DNA from 4 places in the Vibrio misgurnus genome. Region 2 is predicted to be linked to each of the others. Evidence: predicted binding sites of a transcription regulator. Region 2 holds the regulator's gene; each other region holds the start of a gene.
The links. Region 2 encodes PurR, which represses purine synthesis genes. Its sites were predicted from a motif close to TNANGNAAACGTTTNCNTNA; they were not measured.
Positions count from the first base shown of each region.

Region 1 (4,419 bases), 470 kb from region 2:
TATGCTGCTGAGTGGACTGAGTAATACGCTGCTGCTGTTGGAGGAGATCAAAACGCTGCTGGTGGATCAGTTGCAGTGGTGAATGCAATTGGATCTTGTGGCGTAAATGATCACAGCGCTGCTGCTGACTATGCAAGTGGCGCTGGATTTTTTGGGTCAGCCGCAGGCTTAATTCATCTAATTGCTGCTGTTGGCGCTCTAGGCGCGCTTGAGGATGCTGTTTATCCAGTTGGTAATGTAAGCGAGTAAACTGAGTATGTTGCTGAGCCAAATAGTGACGCATTGCACTTGCTAATTTGGCAGGCCATTGCACCAGTAACTGCTGTTTATGGCGTTGATCTCGGCTGACCAGTTCTGCTGCCGCAGAAGGGGTTGGAGCACGCATGTCGGCGACAAAATCGGCAATCGTGACATCTACTTCATGCCCGACCGCACTGATGATTGGAATCTGACTGGCTGCGATAGTCCGCGCGACGATTTCATGATTGAAACACCATAAATCTTCCAATGAGCCCCCACCACGGCCCACAATCAACACATCACACTCGGCGCGTGAGTTGGCGCGACCAATCGCTTGAGCAATCTGTAGCGCGGCTTCTTCACCTTGCACTAAGGTTGGATAAATGACGACCGGCAACTGAGGATCACGCCGTTTGAGCACTTGCAAAATATCGTGCAGTGCCGCGCCCGTGCGTGAGGTGATGATCCCGACACAGCGTGGATGTTCTGGTAATGCTTGTTTACGGCTTTGAGCAAACAACCCTTCTGCGGCCAGCTGCATCTTCAGTTGTTCAAACTGCTGCTGTAAACGGCCGTCGCCTTCTGGCTGCATGCTTTCAAGGATGATTTGGTAATCGCCACGCGGTTCATACAAAGAGAGTCGCGCTTTGACTAACACTTGCTGGCCATTTTGTGGCTTGAAATTGACCAGACGGTTATTGCCCTTAAACATCGCACATTTGACTTGCGCTTGGCTGTCTTTGAGGGTGAGGTACCAGTGGCCTGAAACAGGGGCAGAGAAGTTAGATATTTCCCCGATCAGCCAGACGATGCCCATTTCATTTTCTAGTAACAAACGGACTTCAGCATTTAAACGGGAAACGGTGTAGATACTTGGATTGCGAGCAGGAGAGGACAAGGCTGATCTCCCAGACGTGGGTATGGAAATTAGCCGCAAGATAATACATAACAAGGGGTAAAATGCAAATAAAAAATGAATAAATGTGTAGTCAACCGATTGCCTCGGGCGTATAATCCGTCCGCAATATCAAATATAAATCCCTTTATTACGCGAAACGATAAAGTGGGTTTTCGTTCTTAACACTCCTGTTGTGAGATATTGCACATGCTACGAATCGCAAAAGAAGCTCTAACCTTTGACGACGTTTTACTCGTTCCTGCTCATTCTACCGTTCTTCCTAATACTGCTGATCTTCGCACTCGGCTGACCAAAAATATTGCGCTAAACATTCCTATGGTGTCTGCGTCGATGGATACTGTCACGGAAGCACGTCTTGCGATCGCTCTGGCTCAAGAAGGTGGCATTGGCTTTATTCACAAGAATATGTCGATTGAACAGCAAGCGGCTCAAGTTCACCAAGTAAAAATCTTTGAAGCGGGGGTGGTGACACATCCGGTCACAGTGCGCCCAGAGCAAACCATTGCCGATGTGATGGAACTGACTCATCGCCATGGTTTTGCTGGTTTCCCTGTCGTGACCGAACACAATGAACTGGTGGGGATCATTACTGGGCGTGATGTCCGTTTTGTGACTGACCTAACCAAACCGGTTGCTGCTGTTATGACGCCAAAAGAGCGTCTGGCGACCGTTAAAGAGGGTGCGACCGGTGCTGAAGTGCAAGAACAGATGCACAAAGCGCGGGTTGAGAAAATTCTGGTGGTCAATGATGAGTTTTTACTCAAAGGCATGATCACGGCGAAAGACTTCCATAAAGCGGAAAGCAAACCTAACGCATGTAAAGATGAGCAAGGCCGTCTGCGTGTGGGGGCGGCAGTTGGTGCGGCTCCGGGTAATGAAGAGCGAGTTAAAGCGTTGGTTGAAGCGGGCGTTGACGTACTGCTGATCGACTCTTCACACGGTCACTCTGAAGGCGTTTTACAGCGTATCCGCGAAACTCGCGCCGCTTATCCACACCTTGAAATCATCGGTGGTAACGTAGCTACGGCTGAAGGTGCTCGTGCATTGATCGAAGCCGGCGTGAGTGCTGTAAAAGTGGGGATTGGTCCTGGCTCTATCTGTACTACGCGTATCGTGACCGGTGTGGGTGTACCGCAAGTGACCGCGATTGCTGATGCAGCAGGCGTGGCACAAGAGTTTGGTATCCCTGTGATTGCCGATGGTGGTATTCGCTTTTCGGGCGATATTTCCAAAGCGATTGCGGCGGGGGCTTCTTGTGTGATGGTAGGTTCAATGTTTGCTGGTACTGAAGAAGCGCCGGGCGAAGTGATCCTGTTCCAAGGCCGCTCTTATAAAGCTTACCGTGGCATGGGCTCACTGGGTGCGATGTCAAAAGGTTCCTCAGATCGTTACTTCCAAACCGATAATGCAGCAGACAAGCTGGTTCCAGAAGGTATTGAAGGCCGTATCGCTTACAAAGGTCTACTCAAAGAGATCATCCATCAACAAATGGGTGGCTTACGCTCTTGTATGGGCCTAACTGGCTCGGCGACGGTAGAAGATCTGCGTACTAAAGCACAATTTGTGCGTATCTCTGGCGCGGGTATGAAAGAGTCTCACGTGCACGATGTACAGATCACCAAAGAAGCACCAAACTACCGTATGGGCTAAGCGTAAACGTTTGCTTTAATGCTTGATGAGTCAATGTGAGGCGAGTAGACTCGCCTCCGTTCATCACTCGATATGATGACTCACCTGCTTTTAACTGTTACCTGTATTTAATTCTCGGCTGATAAGACTGCTAAATAATGACTAAGAATATTCATGACCAACGAATTCTGATCCTCGATTTTGGATCGCAATATACTCAACTGGTAGCCCGTCGCGTGCGCGAAATTGGTGTGTACTGTGAGCTGTGGAGCTGGGATGTCGAAGAGGCGGATATTCGCGAATTCAATCCAGATGGCATTATTCTTTCTGGTGGCCCAGAAAGCGTGACCGAAGCCAATTCGCCACGCGCCCCACAATATGTGTTCGACAGTGGCGTGCCAGTGTTTGGTGTTTGCTACGGCATGCAGACCATGGCTGAGCAGCTCGGTGGCCGCGTGGCAACGTCTGATGAGCGTGAGTTTGGTTATGCTCAAGTGAAAATTGCTGGCGAATCCGCGCTGTTTAAAGGTCTTGATCTGACACAAGACGTTTGGATGAGCCACGGTGACAAAGTGGTCGAAATTCCGGCCGATTTCGTCAAGATTGGCGAAACCGATACTTGCCCATACGCTGCGATGGCCAATGAAGAGAAAAAATACTACGGCGTGCAGTTCCACCCTGAAGTGACCCATACCAAACAGGGTTTACAGATGCTGGAAAACTTTGTGCTGGGCGTATGTGGTTGTGAGCGTCTGTGGACTTCGGAATCGATCATTGAAGATGCTGTGGCACGGATTAAACAGCAAGTCGGTAACGATGAAGTGATCCTTGGCCTGTCTGGTGGTGTTGACTCTTCGGTCGTGGCGATGTTGGTACACCGTGCGATTGGTGACCGTCTAACTTGCGTATTTGTTGACAACGGTTTGCTGCGCTTAAATGAAGGCCAGCAAGTGATGGATATGTTTGGTGACAAATTTGGTCTCAACATCATCAAAGTTGATGCCGAAGAGCGTTTCTTAAGCGCACTAGAAGGCATTGATGAGCCAGAAGCTAAACGCAAAACCATTGGTCGTGTGTTTGTTGAAGTGTTTGATGAACAGTCGAAAAAACTTAGCAACGCTAAATGGTTGGCACAAGGTACTATCTACCCAGATGTGATCGAATCGGCTGCGTCTAAAACCGGTAAAGCGCATGTGATCAAATCGCACCACAACGTAGGCGGTTTACCAGATGATATGCAAATGGGTCTGGTTGAGCCACTGCGTGAACTGTTTAAAGACGAAGTGCGCAAAATTGGCCTTGAGCTTGGCTTACCTTACAACATGCTGTACCGCCATCCATTCCCAGGACCAGGCCTTGGCGTGCGCGTACTGGGCGAAGTGAAGAAAGAGTACTGTGATTTACTGCGTCGTGCCGATGCGATCTTTATTGAAGAACTGCATGCCGCCGATCTGTACAACAAGGTTTCACAAGCCTTTACCGTGTTCCTACCAGTACGCTCAGTGGGCGTAATGGGCGATGGCCGTAAGTACGATTGGGTCGTGTCACTGCGCGCGGTGGAAACCATCGACTTTATGACCGCACACTGGGCGCATCTGCCATATGAGTTCTTAGGCAAAGTGTCTAACCGG
Region 1 is NZ_CP113241.1:1,877,639-1,882,057, reverse strand. Features, by position in the region: gene xseA (exodeoxyribonuclease VII large subunit) at 1-1,138, opposite strand, end outside; gene guaB (IMP dehydrogenase) at 1,346-2,809, shown strand; gene guaA (glutamine-hydrolyzing GMP synthase) at 2,947-4,419, shown strand, end outside.
Region 1: a site for PurR is predicted at 1,226-1,245, ahead of guaB (IMP dehydrogenase). Genes of this name have one in related genera too.

Region 2 (4,419 bases):
TCGTTACCGAGCACCGCTATCGCCAGCAAAAATGCCAAGCGCTCAGTCGGTAGATTCAATGAGAAGTCATACTGTTTGACCCAACTGACCAATTCGTCGATCGGTTTTTGCACAGTATCCTGAGTAAACTCACTCATTGTATTTCCTGTTCTTGTTTTTTCTGAGCCCATACATGAATGTATCGGCCCAATGAGAGGTAAGGCTCCTGACGGCAGAATTTGCGCTCCAGTGCGAGCAAATCCTCATACTGATATTCGCCCATGTTTTTCATGTTGCCGATGTAATCACTGAAACAGCGAATACCGGATTTTCCGCAGATCTCAAACCCCGCCTGTTCGATCCATTGGTAGACCTCTTCAGGGCGTAAGCCTTGCTGCGGTTGTAATTTGAATCGTTTACGGTGTGGCATATCTTCTAGCACGTGTGGAATGTTGCCACACACCGCATTCTTGTAAACTAAACCGTGATAGTTGTAAAACATCACCGATGCCATACCACCGGGTTTAACTTGTGCCAACACGTTTTGTAACGCAGGCTTAGGATCGGCCAGCCACTCCATCACCGCATGAAATAACAACACATCAACCGGTTCGCTAAGATGCTGTTGAATGGTCTGCACCGATGAGTGAACCAACCGATACTGCTCACGCAGGCCTTGGTTGGCAATCTCTTGCTCAGCCAATTGCAACATTTGTGAAGAAAGATCACATAAAGTGACGTGATGACCAAGCCGAGCGATTTTTTGCGAAAGTTGCGCCAAGCCTCCCCCTGCATCCAATATGTGCAAAGGTGCATTTGATGCATTGAATTGAGCGAGTAATTGCTGCAAATCTTCCCAAACAATGACTTGGCGGATCTCGCCTTTGTCAGAGCCGTAAATATTTTTTGCAAATTTGTGGGCAATATTGTCGAAATTACGGTCTTCAGTCACAGTAGCTTGAGTTATGATAATCCATCGTGCCCGCTATTCTGTCACAGGAATAGCAGGAATAAAGAGGCTTCGACTCTTTTTATATTCAAGTGCTGTTTTTTCGGACTGTTTTCACTATGTTTGAGCTGAAAAAAATTTTTTCTTCGCTGTTGATGCCATTGCCAGCGCTGCTGATCCTTGGTTTTCTCGGCTTGATGCTGATCATGTTCACTGCCAAACGCAAAACTGGCTGTCTGGTGGTTTTATTCTCACTCTCTGGATTGTTTCTGGTCTCCTTTCAACCGGTTGCCACTCGTTTATTAATGCCACTTGAGCGCGCTTACACCGCCTTTTTACCGGTCGAAGGCTCGCTCGATTACATAATGGTGCTCGGCAATGGTCATGTTGTGGATGATGATATACCACCGACCTCGGAACTCACTCGCGCGGCATTAATGCGCTTAAGTGAAGGTATTCGTATTTACCGCATGTACCCAGGTTCCAAATTAATTCTCTCCGGCTATGCCGGCGGCAGTGAAGTCAGCCACGCGCGGATGATGGCGCGAGTCGCCCTCGCGCTTGGCGTACCCAAATCCGATATTATTTTGCTGGAAACCGCCAAAGATACCTGGGAAGAAGCGCGCCAAGCAGCGGCATTTGTGCAGCAAAAGCGTATGGTATTAGTAACATCGGCCAGCCACATGAAACGCGCCATGCGCGAATTTCAATCAGCAGGTCTAACCCCGATTGCGGCACCGACCAATTACTTAGGTCATCTGAATATTATTCAGCCTTGGGACAAGTACATTCCAAAATCACGCTATCTTGAACAAACTGAGCTATTTTGGTACGAAAGCTTAGGGCTACTGTGGCAAACGCTACGCGATAGCGTGGTGGGTGATGCCAGTCCTGCACCTGAAACGAAACCGGTCAATGTCACGCTGGCCGATTAACCACCGGTTATGCCTTAGTCTGTTCGACTCGCAACAGCGATAGTGCACATTCGCTATCCTGTTGCGATTGCGGATTGATTTAAGGTACAAGGTCAATAAGCTATCACTGCTAGACCTATCAATTCAGAAATAAGTTACCGTTTGATGAATGAATTTGATTGCAGTTGCTGGCGGCGCAGTCTAAAATTCACCCGCAAATGATAAAACCAATATGATTGTAAACCGCTGTTTTTCGGCGGTTTTTGTATTTTATTACTTTAGGCATCATGATTGTTACGCCCAAGATACGTTATGTGTGGTGACTCGCACTCCAAGTATCATAGCTTGCTCAATCTCGCCTTACCTGCTGATTTAATTCACCAATAACATTCGCTGACATCAGCAGTCATCGATAGGAACACTCTATGGCTACGATAAAAGATGTGGCGCGCCTTGCTGGTGTGTCAACCACCACCGTTTCCCACGTGATCAACAAAACTCGCTTTGTGGCAGAAACCACCCAAGAAAAAGTGATGGAAGCGGTGCAACAACTTAACTACGCACCAAGTGCTGTGGCACGCAGTTTAAAGTGTAATACCACACGCACGATCGGCATGTTAGTGACTCAATCGACCAATCTCTTCTTCTCTGAAGTGATCGATGGGGTGGAAAGCTACTGTTACCGCCAAGGTTATACCTTGATCCTATGTAACACTGGCGGCATTTATGAAAAACAGCGAGATTACATTCGGATGCTCGCCGAAAAGCGGGTCGATGGTATTTTGGTGATGTGCTCTGATCTCACCCAAGAACTACAAGCCATGCTGGATGTGCATAAAGACATTCCGAAAGTGATCATGGACTGGGGGCCTGAAACTTCCAATGCGGATAAGATCATTGATAACTCAGAAGAAGGTGGCTATCTGGCGACCAAGTATCTGATTGAGCACGGACACCGCGACATTGCTTGCTTAAGTGGTCATTTCATCAAGGCGGCCTGCCAAGAGCGTATTCAAGGTTTTCGCCGCGCAATGGCAGAGGCCAATTTACCCATCAATCAAGATTGGATTTTAGAAGGCAACTTTGAGTGTGATACTGCGGTGCTAGCGGCCGATAAGATCATCGCGATGGATAAACGCCCCAGTGCTGTATTTTGCTTTAATGACACGATGGCGTTAGGTCTCATCAGTCGCTTACAGCAAAAAGGGATCCGCGTGCCAGAAGATATGTCGGTGATTGGCTACGACAATATTGAATTGGCCGAGTATTTCTCGCCGCCATTAACCACGGTGCACCAACCGAAACGCCGCGTAGGTAAAAATGCGTTCGAAATCTTACTGGAACGGATTAAAGATAAAGAGCATGAACGGCGAATTTTTGAAATGCATCCTGAAATTGTCGAACGGGATACCGTAAAAGACTTGACAAAATCCTAACTTACTTGAAAATTCACACCATCTATATTTGAAAGCTTGTCACATAAATCTGACAAACCTCATATAGAAAGAGTAGGATTAGTTCTGCGTATTCTCATAATTGAAACATTAAACTGTGAGAATGCGCTAAGAATGACTGATTTTTATCAGGAAGAATGTCACGCACAGGGCAAACCATTTGAAAGAGTGGGACGCAAAGCCTCCGGCCTAAACCAACAACTTGGTAGGTAGCGGGGTTGCCGATGGCAAAAATGCATACAGGCTGTTGACTGATTATTGACACCTTGGCTGCATGTTTTTGCTAATTTTCTCGGGCCTGATTTGGTGGCGTAGGTAACAATACTCCGAGACTAACAGCATGGATAAACCAGTATTAAAAGATTCAATGCGGCTCTTTGAGCAGCTAGGACGTGTGAAATCTCGTTCAATGTTTGGTGGCTTTGGTATTTTTGTCGACGATACAATGTTTGCACTTGTGGTCAACGATACGCTGCACATCCGTGCCGATGAAGCCTCGATTGAAAAATTCAAACAACAAGGTTATGCCCCATACGTTTACAAAAAACGTGGCTTCCCTGTCGTGACCAAGTATTACGCTCTGCCTGACAATTGCTGGAGTGATCCAGCCTCAATTCTAACTGAAGCTCATACCGCGCTTGATGTGGCTAAAGCAGAGCGTGAAACGCAAGCCCAAACCAAACCTGACCGTTTAAAAGATCTGCCTAACCTGCGTTTAGCGACCGAAAGAATGCTCAAGAAAGCCGGCATTGAAACGGTCGCCTCTCTCCAATCCAACGGCTCTGTCGCTGCCTATAAAGCCATTCAGCGTACTCATACTGCCGAGGTGAGCTTAGAGTTGCTGTGGGCCTTAGAAGGCGCAATTGAAGGTAAACACTGGTCGGTGATCCCACAGCAGCGCCGTGATGAGCTGTTAAGCCATCTCTAGATTAGTGTGATGATAACACTCACCGCGTCAAGCACAGAGTTCGCGACATAAATACCCAACCCGCGCCAATCATGGCGCGGGTTTTTTATTGCTCAATCACTCATCGGTATACCGGCCGCCGTTATCGTGATCAGCTAGGGCTAAATGCCGCGCTTAACGGATCTGACGCTGAATAAACTCGATTGAATGCTGATT
Region 2 is NZ_CP113241.1:1,405,000-1,409,418, forward strand. Features, by position in the region: gene mukF (chromosome partition protein MukF) at 1-137, opposite strand, end outside; gene cmoM (tRNA uridine 5-oxyacetic acid(34) methyltransferase CmoM) at 134-931, opposite strand; gene elyC (envelope biogenesis factor ElyC) at 1,048-1,863, shown strand; gene purR (HTH-type transcriptional repressor PurR) at 2,268-3,278, shown strand; cyclic di-GMP riboswitch class I at 3,437-3,522, shown strand; gene OOK74_RS06605 (TfoX/Sxy family DNA transformation protein) at 3,637-4,224, shown strand; gene OOK74_RS06610 (alpha/beta fold hydrolase) at 4,378-4,419, opposite strand, start outside.

Region 3 (4,419 bases), 1.1 Mb from region 2:
CTCAATGGGACACCACGGGCTCAAATCTGTACCCAGTGTGGTTTTTCGGTAATGCTTGAGAAGCACAGCGCTGCGGGGATGCGTTTTCAGTGTGCCAATCGCAAATGTGGCCATATTCAAGCGGTTGCTACAGGGGTGATTTGATTCACCGTAGGGCTAACCCCATTCTCATTTTCAGCGTATCAACCATCAAGCCGCGTTAAACGCGGCTTGATCGCCAGAGCGGATCTGGTTAATGCTCGATCTGATTAGCAGCCAGATGCAGTGCTGGAAAGGCTTCTGCATCAAGTAGCGCCGCTAGCTGGCATAGTTTACGCTGCAGCTCACCGGTGTAATCGGCGGTCACATTGATGTGACCCATCTTGCGTCCAGCACGCTTCTCTTTGCCGTACCAATGTACATGACAACCTTCGAGAGCCAACACGGCGCTTGCCAATTGGTCTTCGCCGAGAATGTTGATCATCGTGGTTTCACGGACCAATTTGGTACTGCCTAGTGGCAAACCACACACCGCGCGTAAGTGATTTTCAAACTGACAGGTTTCTGCGCCCTGTTGGGTCCAGTGGCCCGAGTTATGTACCCGCGGCGCAATTTCGTTAACTAACAGTTGCCCCTGCACGTCGAAAAACTCCAGCGCTAATACACCAACATAGTTGAGTTGCTCGGCGACAGCTTGAAACATGGCGTGCGCTTGTGCTTGTAGCTCTGGTGCGTCAATCGCAGTCGATAGGCTGAGCACGCCTTGAGTGTGCACATTTTCTGCCAAGGGATACACCACGATATCGCCGGCTAAGTTACGCGCACCAACTAGTGAAACTTCACGATCAAAGGCGACAAACTGTTCGGCAACAATCGCTTGCTGTGGGTTGGCCGCTAAGTATTGTGCTAATTGTTGCCAAATCTCTTCGATCTGTGAATGGTGCTTTAAGCGCCATTGGCCTTTACCATCGTAGCCGCCAAGGGCACTTTTTAGCACCATAGGCAGCCCGATGTCAGTTACCGCTTGTGCGAAATCCGCTTGAGTGCGGATAATCGCATAGTCTGCGTTGGCTACTTGAGCGCGATCCAATAACGCTTTTTCTAGACGGCGATCGCCACCAATTTTGATGGCTTGCGCACTTGGGTAGAGTTTTCCGCTACTCGCACACAGATCAAGAATAGGATGTGGAATATGCTCAAACTCGGCGGTGATCACATCCACTTGCTCAATCGCGTGCTGCAACCCATGTCCCAGCACCTGTTGGGTTAATGGATGGACAATTTGTTCTGAGCCAACATCAAAAGCGATGGTGGTAATATTGAGCGGAGCTCCTGCCAAAGACATCATTCGCGCGAGCTGACCTGCGCCTAGCACTAACACACGCATCGGTTACTCCTCGCGAGGGTCTGGGTTATCCAACACCAATTGAGTTTGCTGAGCGCGGAACGCTTCAACTCGGCTCATCACTTCTGGTTGATGCACGCCGATAATTTGTGCCGCGAGTAATCCGGCATTGGCAGCACCGGCTTCGCCAATCGCTAGCGTGCCGACCGCAATACCTTTAGGCATTTGCACAATCGAGTATAACGAATCGAGTCCAGACAGTGCCCGTGACTGGACTGGTACGCCTAAAACCGGCAGGCAGGTAAATGCCGCGGCCATCCCTGGTAAGTGAGCTGCACCGCCAGCACCAGCGATGATGACTTGCAGGCCGCGCTGTTTGGCGCTGGAGGCATAATCAGCCAGTAGTTGAGGAGTACGGTGTGCCGAAACCACTTTGGTTTCATATGCCACACCTAAGTGGTCGAGCATCTCTGCTGCATGCTTCATGGTTGGCCAGTCTGACTTAGAACCCATGATAATACCGACGGTCATCTCAAACTCCTTCAGTGTTGTAAATTGAGCGACGAGCGCTGATTGCCGCGCATTATACGAGGATTTTTACCTCAAGCAAACGTTTGCTTTTTGTGGTTGTTCGGAAATACTGGTCAATTGCTCTGCGATTCGTACACTGAACAGAATAGAGCGATGAGGAGTTGAATAAGTGGATAATCTGCAACAAGCGGTCGATGCGCTACGCAGCGGTGGCGTGATCGCTTATCCGACAGAAGGTGTGTTTGGTTTAGGGTGTGATCCGGATAATCAAACGGCTATGCTACGTTTATTAGCGATTAAGCAGCGCCCTGTAGAAAAAGGGGTAATTTTAATTGCGGCTAACTATCAGCAACTGCAACCCTATATTGATGAAACCCAATTAAGTGCTGAGCAACTGGCGCAAGTCTTGGCATCTTGGCCCGCGCCTTTAACTTGGGTGATGCCAGCCAGTCGCTACACTCCAAGCTGGGTTCGTGGTCAGTTTGATACTGTGGCGGTGCGGGTTTCAGCTCATCCACTGGTGCAACAACTGTGTGTCGCGTTTGGTAAACCTTTAACTTCAACCAGCGCTAATCTGAGTGGTCAGCCAGCGTGTGTGACGCAACAGCAAGTCATCGCACAGCTTGGGGAACACATCAGTGTGGTGGTGGAAGGTAAAACCAGTGGCCGGAGTGGACCGAGTGAAATTCGTGATGCTCGCAGCCTACAAGTATTAAGACAGGGATAACCCTGCGCAGGAGAGAAAGTGAAGTCTACTATTGTTCAACCGGCGATTGATAAACAGGCGGTACAACATTTTTTACGGCAGTTGCAAGATAGTATTTGTCAGCAACTGGAGGCGGCGGATGGTCAAGCGCGGTTTATTGAAGATCAGTGGCAGCGGGAGGCGGGTGAAAAATTAGCGGGAGGCGGCCGCACGAGGGTGATGCGTGATGGTGCGGTTTTTGAACAAGGTGGCGTGAATTTTTCGCACGTCTTTGGTGAGCAAATGCCCGCTTCTGCCACTGCGCACCGGCCAGAGTTAGCTGGGCGTCGCTTTGAAGCGATGGGAGTCTCGTTGGTGATGCATCCGCATAATCCACATGTTCCCACCTCCCATGCTAATGTGCGTTTTTTTATTGCCGAAAAAGAGGGTGAAGCACCGATTTGGTGGTTTGGCGGCGGTTTTGATCTAACTCCTTGCTATCCAAGACTTGAGGATTGCCAAGCTTGGCATCAAACGGCGAAAAATCTCTGCGCGCCTTTTGGAGCGGATGTCTACTCTGAGCATAAAGCGTGGTGTGATCGTTATTTTTACCTGCCCCATCGTAATGAAACTCGTGGCATTGGCGGGTTATTTTTTGATGATCTCAATCAGTGGCCGTTTGAGCGTTGTTTTGAATATTTGCAAGCTGTGGGTGCTGGATATACCGAGGCGTATCTGCCTATCGTTGAACAGCGTAAAGCCACCCCGTTTGGTGAGCGCGAGCGTCAATTTCAGCTTTATCGTCGTGGTCGCTACGTTGAATTTAACTTGGTATTCGATCGCGGTACGTTATTTGGTTTACAAACGGGTGGGCGTACTGAGTCAATTTTGATGTCAATGCCACCTTTAGCGCGCTGGGAATATAGTTATCAACCCGAAGCCGGAACGCCTGAAGCTCTGCTTAGTGAGTTTTTAGTTGCGCGAGATTGGTGACGCGTTAGGTTTCCAATGATAGGGTCATGTCAGTGACCCATTGATGACGTAGGCAAGGATATGGCTTCTCAAATTGATCAGTATGTCGTGTTTGGTAATCCCATCCAGCACAGTAAATCGCCCTTTATTCATACTTTATTTGCTCGGCAAACCCAGCAGTCGATGACTTATACTGCTCAATGTGTCGCGCTGGATGGATTTAGTGAGGCTGCTCGCCACTTTTTTGCACAAGGCGGGCGAGGGTGTAATGTCACCGTGCCATTTAAGGAACAGGCGTATCATTTGGCTGGGCGGCTCACTGAGCGTGCTCGTTTGGCTGGTGCGGTCAATACGCTTAAAAAACTCGACGATGGTGAAATCTTGGGCGATAACACTGATGGTGCTGGCCTAGTGCAAGATTTGCTGGCTCGATCGGTATCACTGTGTGGTGCGCGCATTTTGCTGATTGGTGCTGGCGGCGCGGCGCGTGGTGTGCTTAAGCCTCTGCTTGATCAACAGCCCGCATCAATAACTATTACCAATCGAACCCTGGCTAAGGCGGAGCAACTGGCGGCGCTGTTTTCTTTATACGGCGAAGTGGATGCACAACCTTTTGCGAAGCTGGATCAGAGCTATGATGTGATCATCAACTCAACCTCGGCCAGTTTGAGCGGTGAACTTCCGGCGATTAGCCCCACGATCTTTTCTCCTCACTCAGTATGTTATGACATGATGTATGGTCAGAGCTTGACGGTATTTAACCAATGGGCGTTGCAACATGGTTGTACTCAGGTGATGGATGGTTTAGGCATGCTGGTGGGACAAGCGGCAGAAAGTTTTATGCTTTGGCGTGGCTTGCGTCCGGGAACACAACAAATTTTGCGTGAATTGCGTAAAAATCTAGCTG
Region 3 is NZ_CP113241.1:37,341-41,759, forward strand. Features, by position in the region: gene OOK74_RS00165 (DNA topoisomerase family protein) at 1-144, shown strand, start outside; gene OOK74_RS00170 (5-(carboxyamino)imidazole ribonucleotide synthase) at 233-1,366, opposite strand; gene purE (5-(carboxyamino)imidazole ribonucleotide mutase) at 1,370-1,855, opposite strand; gene tsaC (L-threonylcarbamoyladenylate synthase type 1 TsaC) at 2,025-2,582, shown strand; gene hemF (oxygen-dependent coproporphyrinogen oxidase) at 2,613-3,533, shown strand; gene aroE (shikimate dehydrogenase) at 3,594-4,419, shown strand, end outside.
Region 3: a site for PurR is predicted at 1,927-1,946, ahead of purE (5-(carboxyamino)imidazole ribonucleotide mutase). Genes of this name have one in related genera too.

Region 4 (4,419 bases), 880 kb from region 2:
GGCATTTACGACGGTTATCTGGGTTTGTACGAAGATCGTATTAAGCCATTAGACCGCTCAAGTGTGTCTGATGTGATCAACCGTGGTGGTACTTTCTTGGGTTCGGCGCGTTTCCCACAATTTCGTGAAGTTGAAGTGCGTGAAAAAGCGATAGAAAACCTGAAAAAACACGGCATTGAAGCGTTAGTGGTGATCGGTGGTGACGGCTCTTACATGGGTGCGAAGAAACTGACTGAAATGGGTTTCCCATGTATTGGTCTGCCAGGCACGATCGATAACGACATCGCAGGTACTGATTACACCATCGGTTATCTGACTGCGCTCGATACTGTAATTGAAGCGATTGACCGTCTGCGTGATACTTCTTCTTCACATCAGCGTATTTCTATTGTTGAAATCATGGGTCGTCACTGTGGTGATCTGACACTGACTTCAGCAATCGCGGGTGGCTGTGAATACATCATCACTCCAGAGACCGGCTTGAACATGGAACAGTTGATCAGCAATATCCAAGATGGTATCGCTAAAGGTAAAAAGCATGCGATCATCGCCCTGACTGAGCTGATGATGGATGCGGGCAAGCTGGCAAAAGAAATTGAAGCGGCGACCGGTCGTGAAACCCGTGCTACCGTACTGGGTCATATCCAACGTGGTGGTAAACCAACCGCGTTTGACCGTGTATTGGCATCGCGCATGGGTAACTATGCAGTGCATCTATTGATGGAAGGCCACGGCGGCCGCTGTGTTGGTATCCAAAAAGAGCAACTGGTACATCACGATATCATCGATGCGATTGAAAACATGAAGCGTCCAGTACGCAGCGATCTATTCAAAGTCGCTGAAGAGTTGTTCTAAGCTGCACTGGCTGAGTAACAAACTCCATGGATAGATAAAAAAGACCGCTGAGCGGTCTTTTTTTATGTGCGTTTATTACACCTGTTTGGCGTTATAAAATGATGTCGCGCACTTGTGGGTCTTTACGCTCCAGATAATGGGTTGAGCGAATGCGACGAATGGTGCGGCAGCGACCACGGATCAACAGGGTTTCGGTGGTGGCAATGTTGCCTTGGCGGCTGATGCCATCCAGCAGATCGCCTTTGGTGATCCCAGTTGCAGCGAAAATGACGTTATCGCTGCGTGCCATATCTTCCATTTTTAGCACTTTACCTGCTTGTACGCCCATTTGTTGGCAGCGTTCAAGCTCTTGTGCCCCCCAAATCCGGTTATCTTCTGTATCACCTTTAACTTGGTGACGTGGCAGTAAGCGGCCTTGCATGTCGCCATCCAGTGCGCGGATCACCGCCGCTGACACCACCCCTTCCGGAGCGCCACCAATGCAGTACATCATGTCTACTTCACTGTCTGGCATACAGGTAAGGATCGACGCCGCGACATCGCCATCTGGCACGGCAAATACACGTACGCCCATCTGCTGCATTTCGGCGATCACATTATCATGGCGCGGTTTGGCTAAGGTAATCACCACCAATTCGTTCAGCGGTTTATTCAGCGCGTGAGCAACTTGGTGCAGGTTATCTTGCAGGGGCAAATTAAGATCAATGCAGCCTTTTGCGCCCGGGCCAACCACCAATTTTTCCATGTACATATCAGGCGCTTTGAGGAAGCTACCTTTTTCGCCTGCGGCTAAGACAGCCAGTGCATTGGATTGCCCCATCGCGGTCATGCGGGTACCTTCAATCGGATCGACGGCGATATCCACCGCATCACCGCCAATTCCCACTTGCTCACCAATATAAAGCATCGGCGCTTCATCAATTTCGCCTTCACCAATCACGATTTCACCGCTGATCTCGGTTTGATTGAGCAAAATACGCATCACTTCTACCGCTGCACCATCGGCCGCGTTTTTATCACCACGTCCTAACCATTTATAGCCTGCTAGTGCGGCACCTTCGGTGACGCGGGAAAAAGCCATTGCCAAATCGCGTTTCATGCTTGCTCCAAACTCAAGAGAGAAAATCTGCGCCGGATTCTACCATAGTCTAAAGTAATCGTTTGCTTTTTGCGGTGGTCAGCCTTTGCCTTTGATCAAAAACCGACTAAAAAAGTCATCATAGGCTCAAGTCCGTGCAGCTAGCCGAGCGTGAGTACGCGATTAAGTTAAGCCAAGGTCAAATTGCGCGTTTTTTTTAACCAAATAGTAAAAAGATCCCACTTAGGAGGTGTTTCTAAGCACAGGGCTGAGTAGAATGATCTCAATCAGTGAAGTTGACTTCACCTTAACCGGATCAACAAAGGTAAAACACCATGTCTTTTGAAGTATTAGAAAAACTCGAAGCAAAAATTCAAACTGCAGTCGACACGATTGCGCTGCTGCAAATGGAAGTTGAAGAGCTGAAAGATGCCAAGCAACAACTCCAAACGGAAGCTCAGCAACTGCGTGATATTCGTGATGAGTTAGAGCAGCGTGCTCAGCAAGTTGAGCAAGAGCATACGGCGTGGCAAGAGCGCATCCGTAGCCTGCTTGGCAAAATGGAAGACGTAGAGTAACTCTGCCGTTATCGCATAAAATCGCATACGCCGACCACTGGGTCGGCGTATGCGATCTTGTCACGGAGCATCGGCTTAGTGACTGGGTATAGCTTTAATTACTGATTACCACTTTAATTACTGGGCACAGCTTGACGCTGGCGGTCTGACCCCTAAAGTGTGGCAGAGCGCGTAAGTCATTTCGGCGCGGTTTAAAGTGTAGAAATGGAAATCTTTCACCCCTTCACGCGATAGTACGCGTATCATATCAATCGCTTGACTCACACCAACCAACTGACGAGTGACTGGATCCTCTTCCAATCCGGCAAATTGTTTTACCATCCAGTTGGGTACTTTGACGTGGTTTTGTGCCGCAAAGCGTGCTGCTTGCTTAAAATTAGATACTGGTAGAATACCGGGGATAATTTCGACCTCAATACCCGCTGCAACGCTGCGATCCCGAAAACGCAAGTAGCTTTCCACATCAAAGAAAAATTGGGTGATGGCGCGGTTGGCTCCTGCATCTACTTTGCGTTTTAAATTGAGTAGATCCGCCTGCGCACTTTTTGCTTCAGGATGCACTTCAGGAAAAGCGGCCACTGAAATATCGAAATCGTGGCGCGATTTGAGCAGCGCCACCAGATCGGCGGCGTACATATCCGGCTGGCCACCATTGGCTGGAATATCACCGCGCAGAGCAACAATATTTTGAATACCGTTATGCCAATAATCATCCGCAATTTGGATCAGTTCATCGCGTGTCGCGTCAATGCAGGTGAGATGAGGAGCAGCAATTAAACCGGTTTGATCTTTGATGGCTTTGATGATCGAATGGGTACGATCCCGCTCGCCGGAATTCGCGCCATAAGTGACCGAGACAAATTTGGGCTGGAGAGTTTTTAGGCGCTGTACTGAATCCCACAGTGTTTGTTCCATTTGTGCTGAACTCGGGGGGAAAAACTCAAATGAGACATTGATATCGGACAGTTCGGCAACGTTCCGGTTTAAGGCATCGATATGGCTGGCGTGTGTGTATCCCATCTTGTACTCCCTGTGACGAACCTGTCACTGCCTGAATTCAAATTTACGTTTAGACGTCCATATGGCTGTAGCTTGTCGTGAATGAGGCTGGATGTCAACGCTACCAGTATGAATATTATTCATGTTGTAGCTGAATGGGATTCAAGTTGGTGGTTAAGTGGTCGAGGTTTGGTTGGGCGATGTGGAATGCGAGCGGCGCTTCATCATCAGCAGCGAGTGGCCAAACCTAGTGCTAAAAGTTAAAGCTCGCCAAAGCGACGAGCTTTAGATGTGGCTACAGCAAGCTGGCGAGTAGATTGAGATCGGATTGAATCGCACCTGCGGTGACTTCCCGCCCAGCGCCAGGGCCGCGGATCACCAGTGGATTATCGCGATACCATTTACTTTCAATCGCGAAAATATTGTCGCACGGTAGCAAGTTGGCTAACGGGTGATCTTGCTCAAGCGCTTCGACGCTAACGCTGGCTTTGCCATTTTTTTCCAATCTGGCGACATAACGCAGCACTCGGCCCTGTTTCTGGGCGCGGGCGAGGCGCTCTGCGAGCTGTTGATTGAGTAATTGGCCGTGATCGAAAAACTCATCCAGCGACACTGAGCGCAGCTCCTCTGGCACTAAGGATTCAACTTTGACACTGTGCGGCTCAATTTCTAAGCCAGATTCACGGGCGAGAATTACCAGTTTGCGCATCACATCCGAGCCATCCAGATCGCGGCGCGGATCCGGTTCGGTTAAGCCTTGTTGCCAAGCCAAATCGACCAATTCGCTAAACGGTAAACTGCCATCGTATTGTTGAAACAGCCAAGAGAGGGTGCCGGAGAAAATCCCCGACAGCGCCATGATTTCATCGCCACTTTCCCGCAAATCGCGCACAGTGTGGTTAATCGGTA
Region 4 is NZ_CP113241.1:2,287,754-2,292,172, reverse strand. Features, by position in the region: gene pfkA (6-phosphofructokinase) at 1-855, shown strand, start outside; gene glpX (class II fructose-bisphosphatase) at 947-1,954, opposite strand; gene zapB (cell division protein ZapB) at 2,269-2,511, shown strand; gene metF (methylenetetrahydrofolate reductase) at 2,629-3,531, opposite strand; gene OOK74_RS10510 (bifunctional aspartate kinase/homoserine dehydrogenase II) at 3,806-4,419, opposite strand, start outside.
Region 4: a site for PurR is predicted at 2,005-2,024, ahead of glpX (class II fructose-bisphosphatase). Genes of this name have one in related genera too.